DNA from 3 places in the Streptomyces sp. E-08 genome. Region 2 is predicted to be linked to each of the others. Evidence: riboswitches for the same ligand, from Rfam matches in the RefSeq annotation. Region 2 holds a riboswitch; each other region holds the start of a gene.
What was found. A riboswitch is a leader RNA that binds a small molecule or an ion and turns the genes downstream of it on or off. The one in region 2 is predicted to bind S-adenosylmethionine.

Region 1 (6,836 bases), 3.7 Mb from region 2:
CTGCCCCGGGACCAGGGCCAGGTGATAGTCCTGGACCAGGACCGCCGCGCCCTGTGCCGCCTCCGCCGCCAGCGCCTCGGCGAAGGCGCGGTTGTAGGCCCGGTACGACTCCCAGCGGCGGCGGAACTCCGCGTCGAAGACCGGTTCGCGCGGGATGTCGTACAGGTGGTGGTGGAGGAACCACAGCACCGAGTTCGCGATGCCGTTGTACGCGTCCGCGTACACGGCCGGATCGATGTCCAGCATCCGCACGCCCGGCTCGGCCGTCCCGCGCCGCACCGCCTCGCGGTCGCCCGCCCCGAGGGCCGCGCACACCCAGAGGCTCTCCTGCGCGTCGATGGTGCTCAGGGCCGACGCCAGGCCGCCGCCGCCCTTGCGGGCGTCGAGCGAGCCGTCCTCGCCGAGCACGTACGAGACCGGGCCCCGGTTGGATGCCACGAGCACAGTAGCCATGTGGCGAACCTAGCCCGTCTCGTAAACGCTCAAACGTACGTATACGAGACGGGCTGATTCGGCCACGGGCAGTCATCGCAGGTCAGTCGCGTCGGCCGCGCATCGCCGCCTTCGCCACCAGGCCAGTCGCCGCCAGCGCCACCGCGAGCGCGCCGAGCAGCCAGAGACGCTCGCCGCTGCTTCCCGTCTCCGCCATGGAGCCGGAGCCGGAGCCGGAGCCGGAGCCGGAGCCGGAGCCGGAGTCGGAGTCGGAGCCGGTGCCGGAGCCGTCGCCCGCGACGGAGTGCCGGTCGCCCTGCGGGCCGGGGGCCGGGGGAGCCGGGGAGGGCGGAGCCACCGAGACGGTGGGCGGGGTGCTCGGTTCCGGGGAGGGGGGCTCCGGCTCCTGCTCCGCCTGTGCCGCGGCCGGGGTCGGGGCCGTCGGGGTCGGCTTCGGGGCGTCGAGCTTCGGGGTCGCCGAGCAGGACGGGTCCCGGCTGCCGTCTCCGCAGTTCGAGCGCGGGCTCTGCACCACCACGCCGTCGCGGAGCCGCCCGTCGCCCGTCGCCGGGTCCTTGATCTTCACCGAGTAGGTGACCGTCGCCGTCCTTCCGGCCGGGATGGTCCCCGCGTACCCGATCCTCGGCTTCTCGTACGAGACCCTGCCGAGGTCCGTCCGCACGTCGCCGTTGTAGTCGGCGTCGTCCAGGATCCCGGTCAGGTCGTCGCCGAACCTCGCGTCCGGGTAGTCGGTCCCGCCGACGTTCTTCGCGGTGATCGTGTACGTGAGGGTGTCGCCCGGCCTCACCGTGCGGGGGTGCGCCGTCTTGGCGATCTCCAGGTCCGGGACCGGCACCGAGAAGGCGAGCCCGGACGGCACGTACGTGTCGCCGCTGGTGGAGAAGGTGAGGTCCGCCGAGGTCGCGCCCGGCGGGACGGCGCCGGCCGGGACGTCGAAGGCCTTGGCGTCGATGCTCAGGTTGTCGGTCGGCTTCGGGGAGACCGCGCCGTCGTCCACGCCGACGAAGAAGTTGCCGGTGTTGCCGGTGTGGGCCTCGGTGACGTTCTTCCCGTCCACGCGGAACGTGTCGCCCGGCGTGTTCCGGTCGCCCTCGAACGCGGTCACGCTCGCGCGTACCGTGCCGGGGCCCCGGCGGAAGCCGTCCACGGTGATCGTGGTCGCGGGGGACGTGGAGCGCTGGAGGACGTGGCCGCCGTAGACGTGGACGCTGCGCCGCTCGGGGGCCTTCACCGGGTCGGGGCCCGGGAACCTGTGGACGACCGTGAGGGACCAGCCCGCCACGCAGCCCTTGCCGCTCGGCGCCCACAGGTTGCCGACCGCCACCCGCGCGTCCGTCCCCGAGACGCCCGCGAAGGCGGCCGTCACGTCGGACTCGCCCGTGTAGTAGTGCGGGCCGCCGGTGTCGGCCGGGTCGGCGACCATGCTGTCGATCGAGACCGGGGCCGCCGCCCCGGCCCCGACCCTGATCACCGGGGCCGTCGTCGTCGGGTCGCCGGGGGACCGCCCGACGTCCGCGCCGGAGAGGTCGCAGCGCTTCAGCAGGGCGCCGCCCGGGCCCCTGTACGTGCCGTCGTTGCCGCCCCAGAAGAGGCGCGCGTACGCCACCTCGGCGCCCGCCGGGATCCTCACGTGGCCGGTGCTGGAGCCGAAGCCGGCGTTCCCGGTGCCCGCCGCGTCGATCCGCCGCATCACGAAGGTGTTGTTGTCGTCCGAGCCCTGGCCCGACGCCGCCGTCGCGCAGCGCGCCGCCAGGTCCGCCGGGGCGTCCGGGCAGCCCATGACCGTGTTGCCGATCGTGGTGAAGTCGCCGTACAGCGACGCGTCGTACCGCTTGCCGAAGGGCTCGATCACGTCCGCGGCGGCCGGGGCGGCCACCGCGGCCGCGAGCGAGCCCGCCGTGAGCCCGATGGCCGCGAGCACCCTGCCCAGGTGATGTTGTCTGAAGCGCATAAAAGGGCAATTTATGCAAAACGGATCATCATGGGGCGTCACGCCACGCGGCGCTGCGCGTACTCCGTGATCTCGGCCATCGGCGGCCGCTCCTCGGTGTCCACCGCGTACGTCCGCGGCTCGAAGCCCTTCTCGCCCCGCTCGAACTGCGTCAGCCTCGGCCGGACCAGGTGCCCCCGCGACAGCCGCAGCTGCGCCGTCCGGTAGATCGCCGCCGCCATCCGGCCCAGCGCGAGACCGTCCTGGTGCCGGTGCTTGCGCACGCCCACGTCCACCTGGGCGAGCGCGTCCAGGCCCACCGTGTGCAGGGCGTCCACGAGCAGCCCCAGCTCCACTCCGTAACCGACCGGGAACGGCAGCCGTTCGAGCAGCGAGCGCCGCGCCGCGTACTCGCCGCCCAGCGGCTGCACGAAGCCCGCCAGCTGCGGCCAGTGCAGGTTGAGGAGCGGGCGGGCCACCAGTTCGGTGACCCGGCCGCCCTGGGCAGGGGTCCTGCCGGAGGCGAGCCCGTCGGGTTCGGCCCCGAAGGGGCGGTCGTACATCGCCTTCACGAAGTCCACGTCCGGGTCGGTGAGCAGCGGGCCCACGATCCCCGTCACGAAGTCCGCCGAGAAGTCCCGCAGGTCCGCGTCCACGAAGCACACGACGTCCCCGCTCGTCACCATCAGTGACCGCCAGAGCACCTCGCCCTTGCCGGGGACCGCCGGTATGCGGGGGAGTATCGCGTCCCGCGCGACCACCCGCGCGCCGGCCGCCGCCGCCACCTCCGCCGTACGGTCCGTGGAGCCCGAGTCGATCACCACCAGCTCGTCGACGAGCGGCACCGCCTCGGTCATCAGCTCGCGCCGGATCACGGAGACGATGTCCCCGACCGTCGCCTCCTCGTTCAGCGCGGGCAGGACGACGCTGACCCTCGTGTTCCGCTTGGCGGCGAGGATCCGCTCCAGCGGCCGGTCCGCCACGGACCAGGACCGCCGGTCCAGCCAGCGCTCCACCTCTTCCAGCACGTGATCTCCATCTCGCGGTTCGGACGGCCGGTCCAGGGTTCCGGGCCTTCGGTTACAGTCTTGAACAACGCGGATGCCCGATGCACGTCGGGGTGCCGCCCGCGTCGGAGCGCAGGAACGAAAGTCCACCGCGCTTCACAATCGAATACCGCTCATCCAGAGGGGCAGAGGGAAACGGCCCGTTGAAGCCCCGGCAACCCTCCAGTCGGTTCGTCTCGTCCTCCAGCGAGGTCCCCGACTAGGGAAGGTGCCAAATCCGTCTCATGGCGAAAAATTCGTCATGGGAAAGATGAGGAGAAAGGGCCTCGCCTCCATGGCTGTTCAGACCGTCGCACCCACCAACGTCGACCTCGGTCCCGCGTCCGGGCTTTCCTGTCGCGAATGCGGTGAAGTCTTCCCGCTCGGCCCGATCTTCGCCTGCGAACTCTGCTTCGGACCGCTCGAAGTCGCGTACGACCTCCCCACCGGTGACCCCGAGGCGCTGCGCAAGCAGATCGAGGCCGGCCCCGCCAACATCTGGCGCTACGCCCCGCTGCTGCCCGTCCCCGCCGACGTCGCCGAGAAGCCGAACCTGAACCCCGGCTGGACCAAGCTCGTCCGGGCCGACAACCTCGCCGCCGCGATCGGCGTCGCCCCCGGCAAGCTCTTCGTCAAGGACGACTCCGGCAACCCGACCCACTCCTTCAAGGACCGGGTCGTCGCCCAGGCGCTCGAAGCCGCCCGCGCCTTCGGCTTCACCACCCTCTCCTGCTCCTCCACCGGCAACCTGGCCGGCGCCGTCGGCGCCGCCGCCGCCCGCGCCGGCTTCCGCTCCTGCGTGTTCATCCCGCACGACCTGGAGCAGGGCAAGGTCGTCATGGCCGGTGTCTACGGCGGTGACCTCGTCGCCATCGAGGGCAACTACGACGACGTCAACCGCTTCTGCTCCGAGCTCATCGGCGACCCGCTCGGCGAGGGCTGGGGCTTCGTGAACGTCAACCTCCGCCCGTACTACGGCGAGGGCTCCAAGACGCTCGCGTACGAGATCTGCGAGCAGCTCGGCTGGGTCATCCCCGACCAGCTCGTCATCCCGATCGCCTCCGGCTCCCAGCTCACCAAGATCGACAAGGGCCTGCAGGAGCTCATCAAGCTGGGCCTCGTCGAGGACAAGCCGTACAAGATCTTCGGCGCCCAGGCCGAGGGCTGCTCCCCGGTCTCCGCCGCCTTCAAGGCCGGTCACGACGTCGTCCGCCCGCAGAAGCCGAACACGATCGCCAAGTCGCTCGCGATCGGCAACCCGGCCGACGGCCCGTACGTCCTCGACATCGCCCGCCGCACCGGCGGCGCCGTGGAGGACGTGAACGACGAGCAGGTCGTCGAGGCCATCAAGATCCTCGCCCGCACCGAGGGCATCTTCGCGGAGACCGCGGGCGGCGTGACCGTCGGCGTCACCAAGAAGCTCGTCGAGGCCGGTCTCATCGACCCGGACCTCACCACCGTCGTCCTCAACACCGGCGACGGACTCAAGACCCTGGACGCGGTGGCCGACACCTCTCAGGCGACCGTCACCATCCGCCCGAGCCTGGAGGCGTTCCGCGACGCCGGCCTGGCCGTCTGAGTCCGTCCCCTCCTGGCCCACCGAAAGGTTCCGAAGACATGGCCGTGAACGTCCGCATCCCCACCATCCTCCGCACCTACACGGGCGGGCAGTCCGAGGTCCAGGCCGAGGGCGCGACCCTCGCCGAGGTCATCGCGGACCTGGAGAAGAACCACACGGGCATCGCCGCCCGCGTCCTGGACGACCAGGGCAAGCTGCGCCGCTTCGTCAACGTCTACGTCAACGACGACGACGTGCGCTTCGAGCAGGGCCTGGAGACGGCCACCCCGGCCGGCGCGGGCGTCTCGATCATCCCGGCCGTCGCCGGAGGCTGCTGAGCCTTACCCGTCGGTACGAATTGCCCCTTCCGCGCGATAAGCGGAGGGGGCAATTCTGCATGGTTGAGCGAGGTAGAGTTGGGGAAGTCCCCTCCGCTGCTCATGCCGGCCGCATATGAGAATGCGTCCCCGCACGACAAGAAGCAGCCAAAGTGCCTGCGCGTTGTGTACGTTCTGCGCGCTTTGCCGGGCCCGACTTGCCCCGTAATTCCGGGGATTATCCCCAATTCCCCTTTCCGGGACGCCCAGAATTCTCGGTCGAATGACCTGTTGCAGAGGGCAGTTGGGCAGATACATTCAGCGGCGGTCGACGCGTTCCGGCGCAGGGTCTGACCCGGGTCCGCGAGGTGCGGGTCCCGCGCAAGGGCCAGTAATAGGGGAGTTAGGCATGGCTCAGGGCACCGTCAAGTGGTTCAACGCGGAGAAGGGCTACGGCTTCATCGCGGTAGACGGTGGTGCGGATGTTTTCGTCCACTACAGCGCGATCCAGATGGATGGCTACCGCAGCCTCGAAGAGGGCCAGCGGGTCGAGTTCGAGATCTCGCAGGGCCAGAAGGGTCCGCAGGCGGACATGGTCAAGCTCGCCGTCTGAGCGCGGCGCGATCGGCCACCGACGCAACGCCGTCGAGGGGTCCGCATCCCTGAGGGGATGCGGACCCCTCGTGCGTTCCCGAACCTCGTCCGCGAGGTGCCCGATCCACGAGAGTCGCTTGCACTCGCATGGGTCGAGTGCTAATCATTGGCGTTAGCACTCGGAAGGTGAGAGTGCTTACGAGGATCGGGCAGACGAGGCCCGCGGCCAGGTGGGGCAAGGAACCGCCGGGCACGCAGGCCGTCCGTCGCGGGCGTCGGCGCGGTCCTGGAGCGTTATCCACCCCATGTCCGGGAGGACCACTTCACATGGCCAAGATCATCGCGTTCGACGAGGAGGCCCGGCGCGGTCTCGAGCGCGGCATGAACCAGCTCGCTGACGCCGTCAAGGTCACCCTCGGCCCGAAGGGCCGCAACGTCGTCCTCGAGAAGAAGTGGGGCGCCCCCACGATCACCAACGATGGTGTCTCCATCGCCAAGGAGATCGAGCTCGAGGACCCGTACGAGAAGATCGGCGCCGAGCTGGTCAAGGAAGTCGCCAAGAAGACGGACGACGTCGCCGGCGACGGTACGACCACCGCCACCGTTCTCGCCCAGGCGCTCGTCCGCGAGGGCCTCCGCAACGTCGCCGCCGGTGCCAACCCGATGGCCCTCAAGCGCGGTATCGAGAAGGCCGTCGAGGCCGTCTCCGGCGCCCTGCTCGAGCAGGCGAAGGATGTCGAGACCAAGGAGCAGATCGCTTCCACGGCCTCCATCTCCGCCGCCGACACCCAGATCGGCGAGCTCATCGCCGAGGCGATGGACAAGGTCGGCAAGGAAGGCGTCATCACCGTCGAGGAGTCCCAGACCTTCGGTCTGGAGCTGGAGCTCACCGAGGGCATGCGCTTCGACAAGGGCTACATCTCGGCGTACTTCGCCAC
Region 2 (6,836 bases):
CCAGCCGGGTGTAGGCCTCTGCCTGGCGGGGCCCCCACCAGTCACGCTGGGCGGACGCGGCGAGCTCGTGGAAGCGCCACGCGTGACGGTCGGCGGTCGCCCGCGTCTCGGCGAGCTCCGCGAGCCACATGGCCCCGTACTCGCGTACGGTGTCGAGCATCCGCAGCCGGCCGTCGTGCACCGTGACGATGCTCTTGCGCCGCAGCCCGGCGAGAGCCTTCTCCACCGCGGCACCGGTCAACGGTCCGCCGCCGCACACCCGTACGACGTCCTCCGGAGCGGCGTCGGTTCGGAACACCGACAGCCTCGCCCACAGCAGCCGCTCATGCGGCTCGCACAGCTCGTGACTCCACCCGATCGTGGTGAGCAGCGCACGGTGACGCGCCGGGCGCACCGTGCTCTCCGAGCCTGCCGTGAGCGCGAGCCTGCCGCGCAGCACCCTGGCCATGATGCGTACCGGCCTGTCCGAGAGCTGTGCGGCGGCCAGTTCCAGGGCCAGGGGAATGCCCTCGAGCCAGTGGCACACCTCGCTCGCGGCCAGTCTCTCCTCGGGACTCTCCAGCGCTACGCCGACCGCCGCCGCCCGTGCGGCGAAGAGCTCCATCGCGTCCGAGTCCAGCGAGAGCGGGCCCAGGGGGACGAGCGCCTCGCCGACCGTGCCCAGCGGCTCCCGGCTGGTGGTGAGCACCACGAGCGCGGGGCAGCGGGCGAGCAGTGTCTCCACCAGCGCCGCGCACTCGGCGACCAGGTGCTCGCAGGAGTCGAGGACGAGCAGAACGCGACGCGCTCCGAGCCAGGTGGCCAGCGCGTCGAGGGGGTCCCGCGCCGAATGGTCCGACAGGCCGCACGCGTCCGCCACCAGCGGGATGAGGAGGGTCCCGCTGCCCAGCGACCACAGCGGGGCCCAGAGCACGCTCTCGAAGGCCTCGGGCGGGAGAAGACTCGCGGTCCGCGCCGCGAGGCGGGACTTCCCGACCCCGCCGGCCCCCACCAGCGTCACCAGTCTGCTCTGCTCCAACCGGGCGCTCAGCTCGGCGAGTTCATGTTCCCGACCGACGAAAGAACCGCGCTCCGGCGGCATCCGACTCTGCACCCCCGGATTGTGCGCGCGCCGAGCCCCTCCGCGCACCCAGCGGGGCGGACCGAAGGGGACTGTGCCGACGGTCGGACCCAGCGGTGTATGGATCGTGGTGGCTCAGGAACGGGCTGCGCCTCGGGAGGTGCACCGAGGGGGAGCGGGTGCACCCCCTGGACCCCGTCGGCCGTGCTTCACCGGTGGTGGCAGTCCCAGTGCGCCTTCACCCAGACCTTCTCCCAGTGCCCGGGAACGTAGACCCACTTCCCGTGGTGGTCGTGATGGCCCTTGCGCCAGGAGTCGTCATGGTTGACCCACTTCTTCTCCCAGTGGCCCGGGACCCACTTCTTCTCCCAGTGACCCTTCTTCCACTCGCACCGGTCGTGTCGGTCGTGCTGGTTGCCATGGTCGTCGGTCACGACGGACGTGGCGACGGACGACGGGGCGGGAGAGGCCACCGCCGAGCCGGACATGCCGAGCGCGACACCGCCTGCCAACAGGCCGGACGCGGCGGCACCCGCCACCAGTCGGCGGACTCGCATGGTCGTGGTCATGGAACACACCTCCTTCGAACGAGCCGAAATGGGATATCGCGGCGAGAGCCTGCGGGTGAGGAGCCATTCCGACTCGCGCGGCGATTGCCGGAAGCCGTGAGTCTCGCTGTGCACTTCGTAGCGGGTTCGAGGCGGCAGGCACCGTGAAGGGAACGGTGCGCGGAATCCGGGAACGGCCGCGTGCGACACCTTTGTCCCAGTGTGGCACGGTTGCCCTCCGCGCCGCTCTGCTCCGTTGCCGCGCCGGTACAGCGCGGGCGTGACGGGGCGCGTCCGAGGGGATTCGGGCAGCGGCTAGACACTGATGGAGTGATCCTTGGATCGGCCCAGCCTTGCGTGGCCGATGACGCACAGTGGCTCACTGAGGACTGGGTGTGTCACCGGAGGCGCCCAGAGGGCTGGGTGTGTCACCGGAGAAGCCCAGGAGAGGAGCGCGATCGCGGTGCCCCTGCTCGGAAGGCTGCGTACGAAGGCAGGCGATGCGCTCCTGCGGCGCGTGGCCGGTCCGGCGGCACACCGGAAGCGCGCCCGCATCCATGACACACCGGGGCCGCGCTGGTTCGCTCCGGACAGGCCGGTGCGGACCGTGCACGCCGATGCCTCGATGTACGTCGGCGGCCTTGCCGCGCTTCTGCTCCAGTCCCTGCACCCTGTCGCCATGGCGGCTGTCTGGGCGCACTCGGGTTTCCGCGGTGATCCGTGGGGCCGCCTGCAGCGGACCAGTACCTTCCTGGCGGAGACCACGTTCGGCACGGCGCGGGATGCCGAGCGGGCGGTGGAGCGGGTGCGCGGGGTGCACGCGAGGGTGACCGGGCGCACGGCGGGCGGAGTGCCCTACCGTGCTTCCGATCCGTCGTTGTTGTCCTGGGTGCACATGGCCGAGACGTACTGCTTCCTGGAGGCTCATCGACGCTACGGCCTGCATCCGCTGACCGGCGGGCAACAGGACGCGTACGTCGAGGACATGGCGTCGGTCGCCGTGCGGCTGGGCGTCACCGACCCGCCGGAGACCCGTGCCGGTCTCGTCGCAGCTCTCGGCAGCCGGCGCCGCGAGCTGGAGGCGACGGACGAGTCGTCGGCGACGGCCCGGTACCTGCTGGTGTCACCGCCTCTGCCGTGGCCGGCCCGCCTGCCCTACCTCCTGCTGGCGGCAGCCGCCGTGGACCTCTTGCCGTCGTGGGCCCAGGACCTTGTGCCGGTGCCCCGTCGGATCCGGTTCCTCCGCCGTTTCGCGCGACCCGGCGGTCTGGCGGTCACGGCGGCGATCCGCTGGGTGACGCCGCCGCTTCCCTCCGCAGATACCGATCGATGACCGGTACGTACCCTGACGTGCGGCCGTGCCTCGGGAGCCCTCAGGCGGGCTTGCGCCACACGGAGATGTGCTTCGGGGAGTCCTGGACGAAAGGTGTTCCGTCCCAGTCCGCGACGCGACGCTCCAGCTCCAGTCCGGCGATCCGTGCCATCAGGTCGAGCTCCGCCGGCCATGCGTACCGGTGCCGGGAACTGTCCCGGCGGTAGCGGCCGCCTGCGTTGTCGTTCGTACAGCTGTCGCTCGTGTGGCCGTCGCTCGTGAAATGGTGCGAGACGAGGATCTGCTCGACGAGGTCGAAGGTGTCGAAGCCGAGGTGTCGCTCGGAGACGTCGAACGGCACCGCGACCTGGCCCGGCGGCAGCAACCGCAGGGGCGGTACGCCCAGTTCGATGACGAACCGGCCTCCGGGTGCCAGGTGACGCGCGGCGTTGCGGAAGCACTCGACCTGCTCGTCCTGCGTGAGCAGGTTCGTGATGGTGTTGTAGACGAGATAGACCAGGGAGAATTCCCCGGGGACGACGGTCACGGCCATGTCCCCGATGGTCACCGGCAGGGCGTCGGCGTCGACCTTGCGCCGGAGAACGGCCGCCATGTGCTCGGAGAGTTCGATGCCCGTCACCGGCACGCCACGTTCCCGGAGCGGGACGCCCACGCGTCCGGTTCCGATGGCGAACTCCAGTGCCTGGCCGTCTCCGGCGAGGTCGGCGAGGAAGGCGAGAGTCGGTCCGAGGACGGCGGCCGAGGACATCTCGGTCTCCTCGGCGTCGTAGCGGTCGGCGGTCGCGCGGGTCCACAGCTCACTGCTTGTCACGGCCGGCCACTCTGCCCGGCGCGGGGCGTCGCTGTCGACCGATATGCGCTCACCAGGGTCATGCGTGGGAGACGACTTCGGTGAGGCGGTCGGCCGCGGCGACGGCGGCCTTCGCGAGCCGGGCGCCGGGCTGTCGGGTGAGGCGCTGGATCGGGCCGGTGACCGTGACGGCGGCCACGACGCGGTCGGACGGGCCGCGGACCGGCGCCGAGACGGAGGCCATTCCGGGCTCGCGCTCACCGATCGACTGGGCCCAGCCCCGGCGCCGTACGCCACTGAGGGCGGTGGCCGTGAAGCGAGCACCTTGCAGGCCCTGGTAGAAGCGCTCGGGTTCCTCCCAGGCCAGCAGGACCTGGGCGGCGGAGCCGACCTTCATGGGGAGCGTGGACCCCACCGGCACGATGTCGCGCAGGCCGGACGTCCGCTCGGCTGCGGCGACGCAGACGCGCATCTCGCCCTGGCGGCGGTAGAGCTGCGCACTCTCGCCAGTGGCGTCCCGAAGGGAGGTGAGGACCGGACCGGCTGCGGTCAGCAGGCAGTCCTCGTCCGCGGCAGCCGAGAGCTCGGCAAGGCGAGGGCCGAGGACGAAGCGGCCCTGTACGTCCCTGGCGACCAGACGGTGGCGCTCGAGTGCGATGGCGAGCCGATGGGCCGTGGGCCGTGACAGACCGGTGGACGAGACCAGTCCCGCCAGAGTGGCCGGGCCTGCCGCCAGCGCACCGAGGATCACCGCGGCCTTGTCGAGGACGCCCACACCACTAGAAATATCCGAAATGTCCATGAAAAGGGGTACTCCAGTCTCGGTCGCGCGCGAAGACTCGCGGCGATCTCACGCAGGGAAGGTGGGAATGCTCAGCGGGGAAGAGCCGAAAAGGTCGGCCGATATGCCGCGGCGATCACGAGATGGGTACGCGGAATGCCCGGGACAGGCAGAGCCAGGGCGAAGGACAGCACAGAGAGCACCGTGTCTCCTCATCTTTTCCCACGCCACGTTGGCGCAGGCCGGAGTTGGCACTGATCCCTACGGCGCGGCGCGAACATGGAGCGCCGAGTCGATCGGGGAGTTGCCGGGGCTTCGTAGGGCCGGTCCCTCCACCCCTCTGGATGATTCGCGGAGAACCATACAAGACTCCCGCGGCCACCTGCCACCGGCCTCCTCTTCAGGCGAGCGGCGGGTCAGGCGGGCGGTGCGCGACACCACCCCCGGGTGCCCAAGAGGAGTCAGTGGGGGTGACAGTGCCGGACCGTCGGCGCCGGGATCCCGCCTCCGGCTCCCTCGGTGTCAAGTCCGAGTCGGGTCAACTCATCTGACGTTCCGTCAGGAGTGGCGAGAATCTTGCCTGGACACCCCTACCGGCCGGTTCTACTCTCAAGTCACTTTGCGCGGTTCCCCCACGCACCACACGTACGCACCCCGCTCGACAGCACCCCGCGCACCGCACCATGCGACGACCCGCACCTCCTCGCACCCCACCGTCGATCACCGAGGAGAACTCATGTCCAAGCTGCTCGTCTCCCTCACCGGCCTCGCCGCCGCCGGAGCCCTCGCCTTCGGGGCCAACGGCACGCAGGCCGCCTCCACCACCGTCTTACCTGCCGGCCACTCCTTCGCCGCCAAGCTCACCGGCAAGGCCACCTTCGTCGCCGGGTCGACCACGATGACCTGCACCGTCTCCGCCTCCGTACCGACGAGCGGAGCCAACAACGCCGTCCCCGCAGCCCCCGGCAACCACAACGCCGCGGGCCCCGTCTCCGTCCCCGTCAACCCGCCCAGCTTCAGCGGCTGCAGCACCAGCATCTTCGGCGTGAACGTGACCATCACGAGCAACGCCACCAACGGCCCCTGGACGCTCTCCCTCCAGAACGGCGCCCCCGCCACCGGCGGCTTCACCATCCCCAAGGGCGGCGTCGTCCTCAAGACCAGCGGCCTCGCCAGCTGCACCATCACCGCGTCGCCGGCCGGACCCACCGCCGTCAACGGAAGCTGGGCCAACGGCACCCCGTCCCAGCTGGCGATCGCCAACGCCCCCGTCCCCGCGACCGCCACGGGTGGCTTCCTCTGCCCGACCGGCAACCAGTCCGCGACCTTCAGCGCCACGTACCAGCTCAGCGACACCACGGACCCGTCCCAGCAGATCACGGTGACCGGCTGAGCCGCCGACCGCCCGACCAGAGGGCCGCCTGACCGCCTGACCGGTCGGCCGCCCCGGCGGACCCTGCGCGTCCCGGCCCGGATCACGCGGCAGGGCGCCGACGGCGAGTGACCGTCGCAGCGAACCGGCCTCCGCAGCGGCCCGCCCACCGGCAGACCGGAGGGCGGGCCGTCGGCGGATCCCGGCCCGCACGGGCGGTCGCCGTCCCGCCTCCCCTACCACGACGACTCGCCCCAACCATGGCCTGTATGGCGCACCGAGCTTTTCCTCCCGGGTGACTCCAGTGGCGCGCGTTCCGCGACCACGGGTGTCTGGACGAAGGAAGCGCAGGCAGGAAGTGGGAGAGCATGGAGCGGAAGCACAAGCGCCTCGCGACGCGGTGGGCCGCCGGGGTGGCGGGAGCGGTGTTCGCGATCCTGACGGCCACGGCGATCGTCCTGGTACGGGTCGCCCTGCCGAGCGGCGTCGACGGCGCCGGAGCGACCGTGGACGCGGGGCAGCGGAGCGCCGTGCGGACGGCGCTGGAACTGATCCCCTTCGCAGGCATCGCGTTCCTGTGGTTCATGGGCGCCCTGCGCGAGCAGGGAGGCGACCGTGAGGACAAGTTCGTCTCCACGGTCTTCCTCGGCAGCGGTCTGGTCTTCGTCGCCACGCTCTACGGCGCCGCGGCGGCGGCCTGGAGCACGATCGATGAGGGCGCGCAGGGCTCTTCCTTCGGCCGCGACGTCGCCTACGCCCTGCTGACCACCTACGCCATGCGGATGGCAGCGGTGTTCGTCATCACGACCTCGACCATCGGCCACCGGATCGGCATCCTCCCGCGCCCACTGACCGTCGTCGGCTACCTGGCGGGCCTGACGCTGCTCGTGGTGGGAGCGAGTGTTCCCTGGTCGGAGCTGGTCTTCCCGGCCTGGGTGCTGGTACTCAGCCT
Region 3 (6,836 bases), 6.0 Mb from region 2:
CGCGTACGTCCAGGCCGTCAACAGCGACAAGGCCGACAACCCGGGCGGTCTCAAGCTCGGTGGCCTCGGCCCCGTCAGCGAGGGCCTGTTCGCCTGGGTCTTCGGTCTGGGTGCGCTGATCGCAGTTGCCATCTGGGTCGCGGCCCACACCGCTAAGGCCAAGAAGTCATGAGTAGCCAAGAGATTCCAGAAGAGAACCTGCCGGCAGGGCAGGACACCGCGCACGGCGCGGTGAAGGTCGCCGACGACCCGTTCGCCGACCCGGGCCTCCCGCCCCACAAGCCCCGCATCCAGGACATCGACGAGCGGGCCGCCCGTCGGTCCGAGCGCGCGGTCGCCTTCATGTTCACGCTGTCGATGCTGGCCACCGTCGGCTTCATCGCCTCGTACGTGATCTTCCCGGTCGACAAGATCGTGTACATCTGGCCCCTCGGCCGGGTGTCCGCGCTCAACTTCGCCCTGGGTCTGACCCTCGGTGCCGCCCTCTTCTTCATCGGCGCGGGCGCGGTCCACTGGGCCCGCACCCTGATGTCCGACGTCGAGGTCGCCGACGAGCGTCACCCGATGGCGGCGTCGCCCGAGGTCAAGGCGAAGGTCATGGCGGACTTCGCGGCCGGTGCCGCGGAGTCGGGCATGGGCCGCCGCAAGCTCATCCGCAACACGATGTTCGGCGCGCTGTCGCTCGTACCGCTCTCCGGCATCGTCCTGCTGCGTGACATGGGCCCGCTGCCCGAGAAGAAGCTCCGGACCACGCTGTGGACCAAGGGGCTCCAGCTCATCAACATGAACACGCACGAGCCGCTGCGTCCCGAGGACGTCGCGGTCGGCTCGCTGACCTTCGCGATGCCCGAGGGCCTCTCGGAGCACGACGAGCACTTCCAGACCGAGATCGCCAAGGCCGCCCTGATGATCGTCCGGATCCAGCCGGAGGACATCAAGGACAAGCGCGAGCTCGAGTGGTCCCACCAGGGCATCGTCGCGTTCTCGAAGATCTGCACCCACGTGGGCTGCCCGATCTCCCTGTACGAGCAGCAGACGCACCACGTGCTCTGCCCGTGCCACCAGTCCACCTTCGACCTCTCCGACGGCGCCCGCGTCATCTTCGGCCCGGCCGGTCACGCCCTCCCGCAGCTGCGGATCGGCGTGAACGACAAGGGCTTCCTGGAGGCGCTCGGCGACTTCGACGAGCCCGTCGGTCCTGCCTTCTGGGAGCGCGGATGAGCACCGTGACGGAATCAAAGAAAGCACCCGCCGGTGAGCGGGTCGCGGACTGGGCCGACGGCCGCCTGGGGATCTACACGCTGGCCAAGGCCAACATGCGGAAGATCTTCCCGGACCACTGGTCCTTCATGCTGGGCGAGGTCTGCCTCTACAGCTTCCTCATCATCATCCTGACGGGCGTCTATCTGACGATGTTCTTCCACCCGTCGATGAACGAGGTGGAGTACGTCGGACCGTACGTCCCGCTCCAGGGACAGCTGATGTCCGAGGCGTTCAACTCGACCATGCACATCTCCTTCGAGGTGCGCGGTGGTCTGCTCATCCGGCAGATCCACCACTGGGCGGCGCTGATCTTCCTCGCCGGCATGTTCGTGCACATGATGCGCGTGTTCTTCACCGGCGCGTTCCGCAAGCCGCGTGAGATCAACTGGCTGTTCGGCTTCCTGCTGTTCTTCCTGGGCATGTTCACCGGCTTCACCGGTTACTCGCTCCCGGACGACCTGCTCTCCGGCACCGGTGTCCGCTTCATGCAGGGCGCGATCCTGTCCGTGCCGGTCCTCGGCACGTACCTGTCGATGTTCCTGTTCGGCGGCGAGTTCCCCGGCGGCGACTTCGTCGCCCGGTTCTACTCGGCGCACGTGCTGCTGCTCCCCGGCATCATGCTGGGCCTCGTGGTCGCCCACCTCATCCTGGTGTTCGTCCACAAGCACACGCAGTTCGCCGGCCCCGGCCGCACGAACAACAACGTCGTCGGCATGCCGCTGCTGCCCGTGTACATGGCGAAGGCCGGAGGCTTCTTCTTCCTGGTCTTCGGTGTCATCGCGGTCATCGCGGCGATCGCCTCGATCAACCCGATCTGGGCCATCGGCCCGTACCGTCCGGACCAGGTGTCCACCGGCGCCCAGCCCGACTGGTACATGGGCTTCGCCGAGGGTCTGATCCGTGTCATGCCGGGCTGGGAGATCAACCTGTGGGGCCACACGCTGGTCCTCGGCGTGATGATCCCGCTGGCGATCTTCCCGGCGGTCCTCGCGGCCATCGCGGTCTACCCGTTCATCGAGTCGTGGATCACCGGCGACAAGCGCGAGCACCACATCGCGCAGCGCCCGCGCAACGCTCCGACGCGCACCGCCTTCGGTGTCGCCTGGATCACCGCGTACATGATCATGCTCGTGGGTGGTGGAAACGACCTCTGGGCGACCCACTTCCACCTGTCGCTCAACTCGATCACCTGGTTCGTGCGGATCTTCTTCTTCGCCGGTCCGGTCATCGCGTTCGTCGCCACGAAGCGGATCTGCCTCGGCCTCCAGCGCCGCGACAAGGACAAGGTGCTGCACGGCCGCGAGTCGGGCATCATCAAGCGCCTGCCGCACGGTGAGTTCGTCGAGGTCCACGAGCCGCTCAGCCAGGGCGAGCTGCACCGCCTCACGGCGCACGAGCAGTACGACGCCGCGGAGCTGCCGCCGGCCGTCGACGAGAACGGCGTGGAGCGCAAGATCGGCCGCATGGAGAAGCTGCGGGTCAAGCTCAACAAGGGCTACTACGGCGACGACAGCCAGATCGCCAAGCCCACGGTCGAGGAGTACAAGGAGATCCAGAGCGGCCACGGCCACCACTGATCACCTTGAACACCTGACCAGCTGAAGGTCGCCACGGCGAGAGCCCCGTCCATTCGATGGACGGGGCTCTTTGCCGTCCCCGGAGGTCGATAGGGTTAAGCCGTCACCTATTGCGCACGCAACAGACCAGGAGCTGCCATGAGCGCTGCGACCCCCGCTGGAGGACCTACCACGGCGGGCCGCTCCTGGCCCGTCCTGCTGAACGGCCTGCTCGACGGCAGGGACCTCTCCGCCGACGACACCGCCTGGGCGATGGACCTGATCATGAGCGGCGAGGCGACCGACGCGCAGATCGCCGGCTTCATGGTGGCGCTGCGCGCCAAGGGCGAGACCGTGCAGGAGATCACCGGCCTCGTCCGGACCATGTACGCGCACGCCAACGTGATCGAGGTGCCGGGCCCCGCCGTCGACATCGTCGGCACCGGCGGCGACGGCGCCAAGACGGTCAACATCTCCACCATGGCCTCGATCGTGGTCGCCGGCACGGGCGCCAAGGTCGTCAAGCACGGCAACCGGGCCGCGTCCTCCGCCTCCGGTTCCTCCGACGTCCTGGAGAAGCTCGGCATCAACCTCGACCTGACCCCGCGCCGGGTCGCCGAGGTGGCCGAGGAGGCCGGCATCACCATGTGCTTCGCCGTGCGGTTCCACCCCTCGCTGCGGCACGTCGCCGCGGCCCGCGGCCAGCTGGGCATCCGGACCACCTTCAACGTCCTCGGCCCGCTGACCAACCCCGCCAAGGTGCGGGCCCAGGCCGTCGGCGTCGCCGACCCGCGCATGGCGCCCGTCGTCGCCGGGGTCTTCGCCGAGCGCGGCAACTCGGCCCTCGTCTTCCGCGGCGACGACGGCCTGGACGAGCTGACCACCACCTCCACCTCCCGCGTCTGGGTGGTCAAGGACGGCGGCGTCACCGAGGAGCGCTTCGACCCGCGCGACGTCGGCATCGAGCTCGTCCCCCTGGAGGCGCTGCGCGGCGCCGACGCCTCGTACAACGCCGACGTGGCGCGCCGGCTGCTCGCGGGGGAGACCGGTCCGGTACGGGACGCGGTGCTGCTCAACGCGGCGGCGGCGCTCACCGCCCTGGAGCCCGGAGCGGGCACCCTCGTGGAGCAACTCGCCGCGGGCATCGCGAAGGCGGCCGAGTCGATCGACTCCGGCGCGGCCCACCGCACCCTGGAGCGCTGGATCGCCGCCAGCAACGCCTGAGCCTGTGTGAACGGCGTATGTCGACCCCGTCCCGGATGCCGGGACGGGGTTGCGGCGTCCTGATCGACTGGCATAGGTTCTGGAACAGGTCATGAGTGACAGCTGCAAGGCCCCGGCCGGCTGTCCGGCAACCCTCCGTCCGTGGCGGGGTGCCCCGGGTGAAGACCAGGCCGTACGGCAGAAGCCTGCGGCAAGCGCGGACCCCTGCGCGTCACCCTGGGGTCCTTGGTCCTCTAGGGAGCGTTGTCTCGTGAGCAAGCGAATGCGTTAGGGCCCTTCAGGCCCCCTCTCTCCACCCTTCACCCGTACGCGGCACCCTTCGTTCGCGCTGCCCTGCGGGCCCCTTCACGCCTTTTCGCGCCCCTTTCATGCCGGGAGACACCGCTATGTCCGCACGCCCGAACGCCGCCACCGTAGCCACCGTCGACACTGCCGCAGACTCCGCCGAACCCTGCTGCGACGCCCCGCTGCCGGTCCTCGGCCGGGACGTCACCGTCCCGCTCGTCACCGGCGGCGAGGTGACCTACGCGGCGCTCGACTACGCGGCCAGCGCACCGGCGCTCCAGCGGGTCTGGGACGACGTGGCCGCCTACGCCCCCTACTACGGCAGCGTGCACCGCGGCGCCGGCTACCTCTCCCAGCTCTCCACCGACCTCTTCGAGAACAGCCGCGTCACCGTCGCCGAGTTCCTCGACTGCCGCCCCGGCGACCAGGTCGTCTTCACCCGCTCCACCACCGACTCGCTGAACCTGCTCGCCGCCACGATCCCGGCCGGCTGCCAGGTCTTCGTCTTCGAGACCGAGCACCACGCCTCGCTGCTGCCCTGGAGGGACGCCCGCGTCACCTACCTCAACGCGCCGCGCACCCCGGAGCAGGCCGTCGCGACCCTGGAGCGCGCCCTCGCCGACCGCGACCCGTACGGTCCCGCCCTGGTCTGCGTCACCGGCGCCTCCAACGTCACCGGTGAGCTGTGGCCGGTGAAGGAGCTCGCCGCCGCCGCGCACGCCCACGGTGCCCGGATCGTGCTCGACGCCGCCCAGCTCGCCCCCCACCACCCGGTCTCCGTGCGCGAGCTCGACGTGGACTGGGTCGCCTTCTCCGGGCACAAGCTGTACGCGCCCTTCGGCTCCGGCGTCCTCGCCGGCCGCGCCGACTGGCTCCAGGATTCCGAGCCCTACCTCGCGGGCGGCGGCGCCTCCCGCAAGGTGGCACGCCGGGCCGACGGTGGTGTGGACGTGGAGTGGCACACCACCGCGGCCCGGCACGAGGCCGGTTCGCCGAACGTCATCGGCGTCTACTCGATCGCCTCCGCCTGCAAGGCGCTCACCGAGGCCGGCTTCGACTCCCTCGTCGCCCGCGAGCGGCACCTGATCGACACCGTCCGCGCGGGCCTGGCCGAGGTGCCCGAGGTGCGGGTGCTCTCGCTCTTCGGCGACGACGCGCCCCGCGTGGGCGTCATCTCCTTCGTCGTGGAGGGCTGGAACAGCTCCCACTTCGCCGCCGCGCTCTCCGCCGAGTACGGCATCGGCGTCCGCGACGGCCTCTTCTGCGCCCACCCGCTGGTCCGCACCCTGCTCGGCAGCGACCCGCAGGACCCGGGCGAGTGCGGTGCGCCGGAGGCCGCCCCGGGGGAGCGTTCGCTCAACGCCATCCGGGTGAGCTTCGGCGCCGGTACGCCGGACGAGCACGTGGAGCGGTTCGTCGGCGCCGTGAAGGAGCTCGTCCGGGACGGCGCGCAGTGGAAGTACCGCACCGAGGACGGCCGCTGCGTCCCGGACCGCGGCTGATCGGTCACTCGTACGGGTGAAGGGGGCCTCCCGGTCGGGAGGCCCCCTTCGGTCGTGCTCGGGTGCGCGGTGTCAGGACTCCAGGCCGATGGCGAAGGCCGCCTCCAGGTCGTGCTGGGAGTACGTCCGGAACGCGACGTGCGTGTCCGTGGCCTCGACGCCCGGAATCTTGCTGATGCGGCCGGGGATGACGTCGGCGAGGTCGTCGTGGCGCGGGACCCGGACCATGGCGATCAGGTCGTATGTTCCGGTGACCGAGAAGACCTCGCTGACGCTGTCGAGCGCGGCGATCGACTCGGCGATCTCGGGAATGCGGTCCACGCTGGTCTTGATGAGCACGATCGCGGTGATCACGGCTGGCTTTCTCCCTCGGTCGCCGCGGCTGGGACTTTCACTCTATCCCCACCGCGGAAGCGCCCCCAGGCGTAGAGGAAGCCGACGGAGAAGCCCACGACGTGGGCCAGGTAGGCGACGCCGGGTCCGGCGCCCGCCGCCCGCGCGGCCATCCACTGGAGCGTGAACCAGAAGATCAGCACGATCCAGGCGGGGAAGCGCAGCGGCAGGAAGAACAGGAAGGGGAAGAGGCTCGTGACCCGGGAGCGCGGGAAGAGGAAGAGGAACGCCCCGAGCACCGCGGAGATCGCCCCGGAGGCGCCGACCAGGGTCTGCTCGCTGTCCGCGTGCGCCACCGCGTACCCGAGCAGGGCGACATAGCCGGTCCCCAGGTAGAAGAGGCAGAACTCGACGGGCCCCATGCGTTCCTCGGCCATCGCGCCGAAGACGTACAGGAACAGCATGTTTCCCAGCAGGTGGAGCCAGCTGCCGTGGACGAAGAGCGCGGTCAGCGGGGTGAGCAGGGCCCTGGAGTCGCCGCTCATCAGCTCGGCGGGGACGACGCCCCAGCGGCGGAAGTAGGCGCCCTGGGCCGCCAGGAGCTCGTCGCCCGTGCCGTACCCGGGGCTGAGTCCGGAGACCGGGCTGATCACGAAGAGCAGGCAGCAGGCGG

Region 1: another riboswitch for S-adenosylmethionine. It lies ahead of thrC (threonine synthase); the one in region 2 lies ahead of ACN9MM_RS38565 (IclR family transcriptional regulator).
Region 3: another riboswitch for S-adenosylmethionine. It lies ahead of ACN9MM_RS11245 (aminotransferase class V-fold PLP-dependent enzyme); the one in region 2 lies ahead of ACN9MM_RS38565 (IclR family transcriptional regulator).

What each region holds. Positions count from the first base shown of each region.
Region 1 covers NZ_CP183971.1:4,707,227-4,714,062, forward strand. Annotated here, with positions in the region: gene ACN9MM_RS21740 (alpha,alpha-trehalose-phosphate synthase (UDP-forming)) at 1-453, opposite strand, end outside; gene ACN9MM_RS21745 (DUF11 domain-containing protein) at 536-2,404, opposite strand; gene ACN9MM_RS21750 (glucosyl-3-phosphoglycerate synthase) at 2,443-3,411, opposite strand; SAM riboswitch class I at 3,561-3,707, shown strand; gene thrC (threonine synthase) at 3,701-5,008, shown strand; gene ACN9MM_RS21760 (MoaD/ThiS family protein) at 5,047-5,325, shown strand; gene ACN9MM_RS21765 (cold-shock protein) at 5,714-5,917, shown strand; gene groL (chaperonin GroEL) at 6,226-6,836, shown strand, end outside.
Region 2 covers NZ_CP183971.1:8,419,434-8,426,269, forward strand. Annotated here, with positions in the region: gene ACN9MM_RS38545 (ATP-binding protein) at 1-1,093, opposite strand, end outside; gene ACN9MM_RS38550 (hypothetical protein) at 1,270-1,629, opposite strand; gene ACN9MM_RS38555 (oxygenase MpaB family protein) at 2,078-2,941, shown strand; gene ACN9MM_RS38560 (class I SAM-dependent DNA methyltransferase) at 2,982-3,752, opposite strand; gene ACN9MM_RS38565 (IclR family transcriptional regulator) at 3,811-4,533, opposite strand; SAM riboswitch class I at 4,722-4,863, opposite strand; gene ACN9MM_RS38570 (hypothetical protein) at 5,249-5,905, shown strand; gene ACN9MM_RS38575 (hypothetical protein) at 6,253-6,836, shown strand, end outside.
Region 3 covers NZ_CP183971.1:2,459,993-2,466,828, reverse strand. Annotated here, with positions in the region: gene ACN9MM_RS11265 (cytochrome bc1 complex diheme cytochrome c subunit) at 1-172, shown strand, start outside; gene ACN9MM_RS11260 (Rieske 2Fe-2S domain-containing protein) at 169-1,221, shown strand; gene ACN9MM_RS11255 (cytochrome b) at 1,218-2,840, shown strand; gene trpD (anthranilate phosphoribosyltransferase) at 2,979-4,043, shown strand; SAM riboswitch class IV at 4,131-4,246, shown strand; gene ACN9MM_RS11245 (aminotransferase class V-fold PLP-dependent enzyme) at 4,430-5,830, shown strand; gene ACN9MM_RS11240 (Lrp/AsnC family transcriptional regulator) at 5,903-6,184, opposite strand; gene ACN9MM_RS11235 (rhomboid family intramembrane serine protease) at 6,181-6,836, opposite strand, start outside.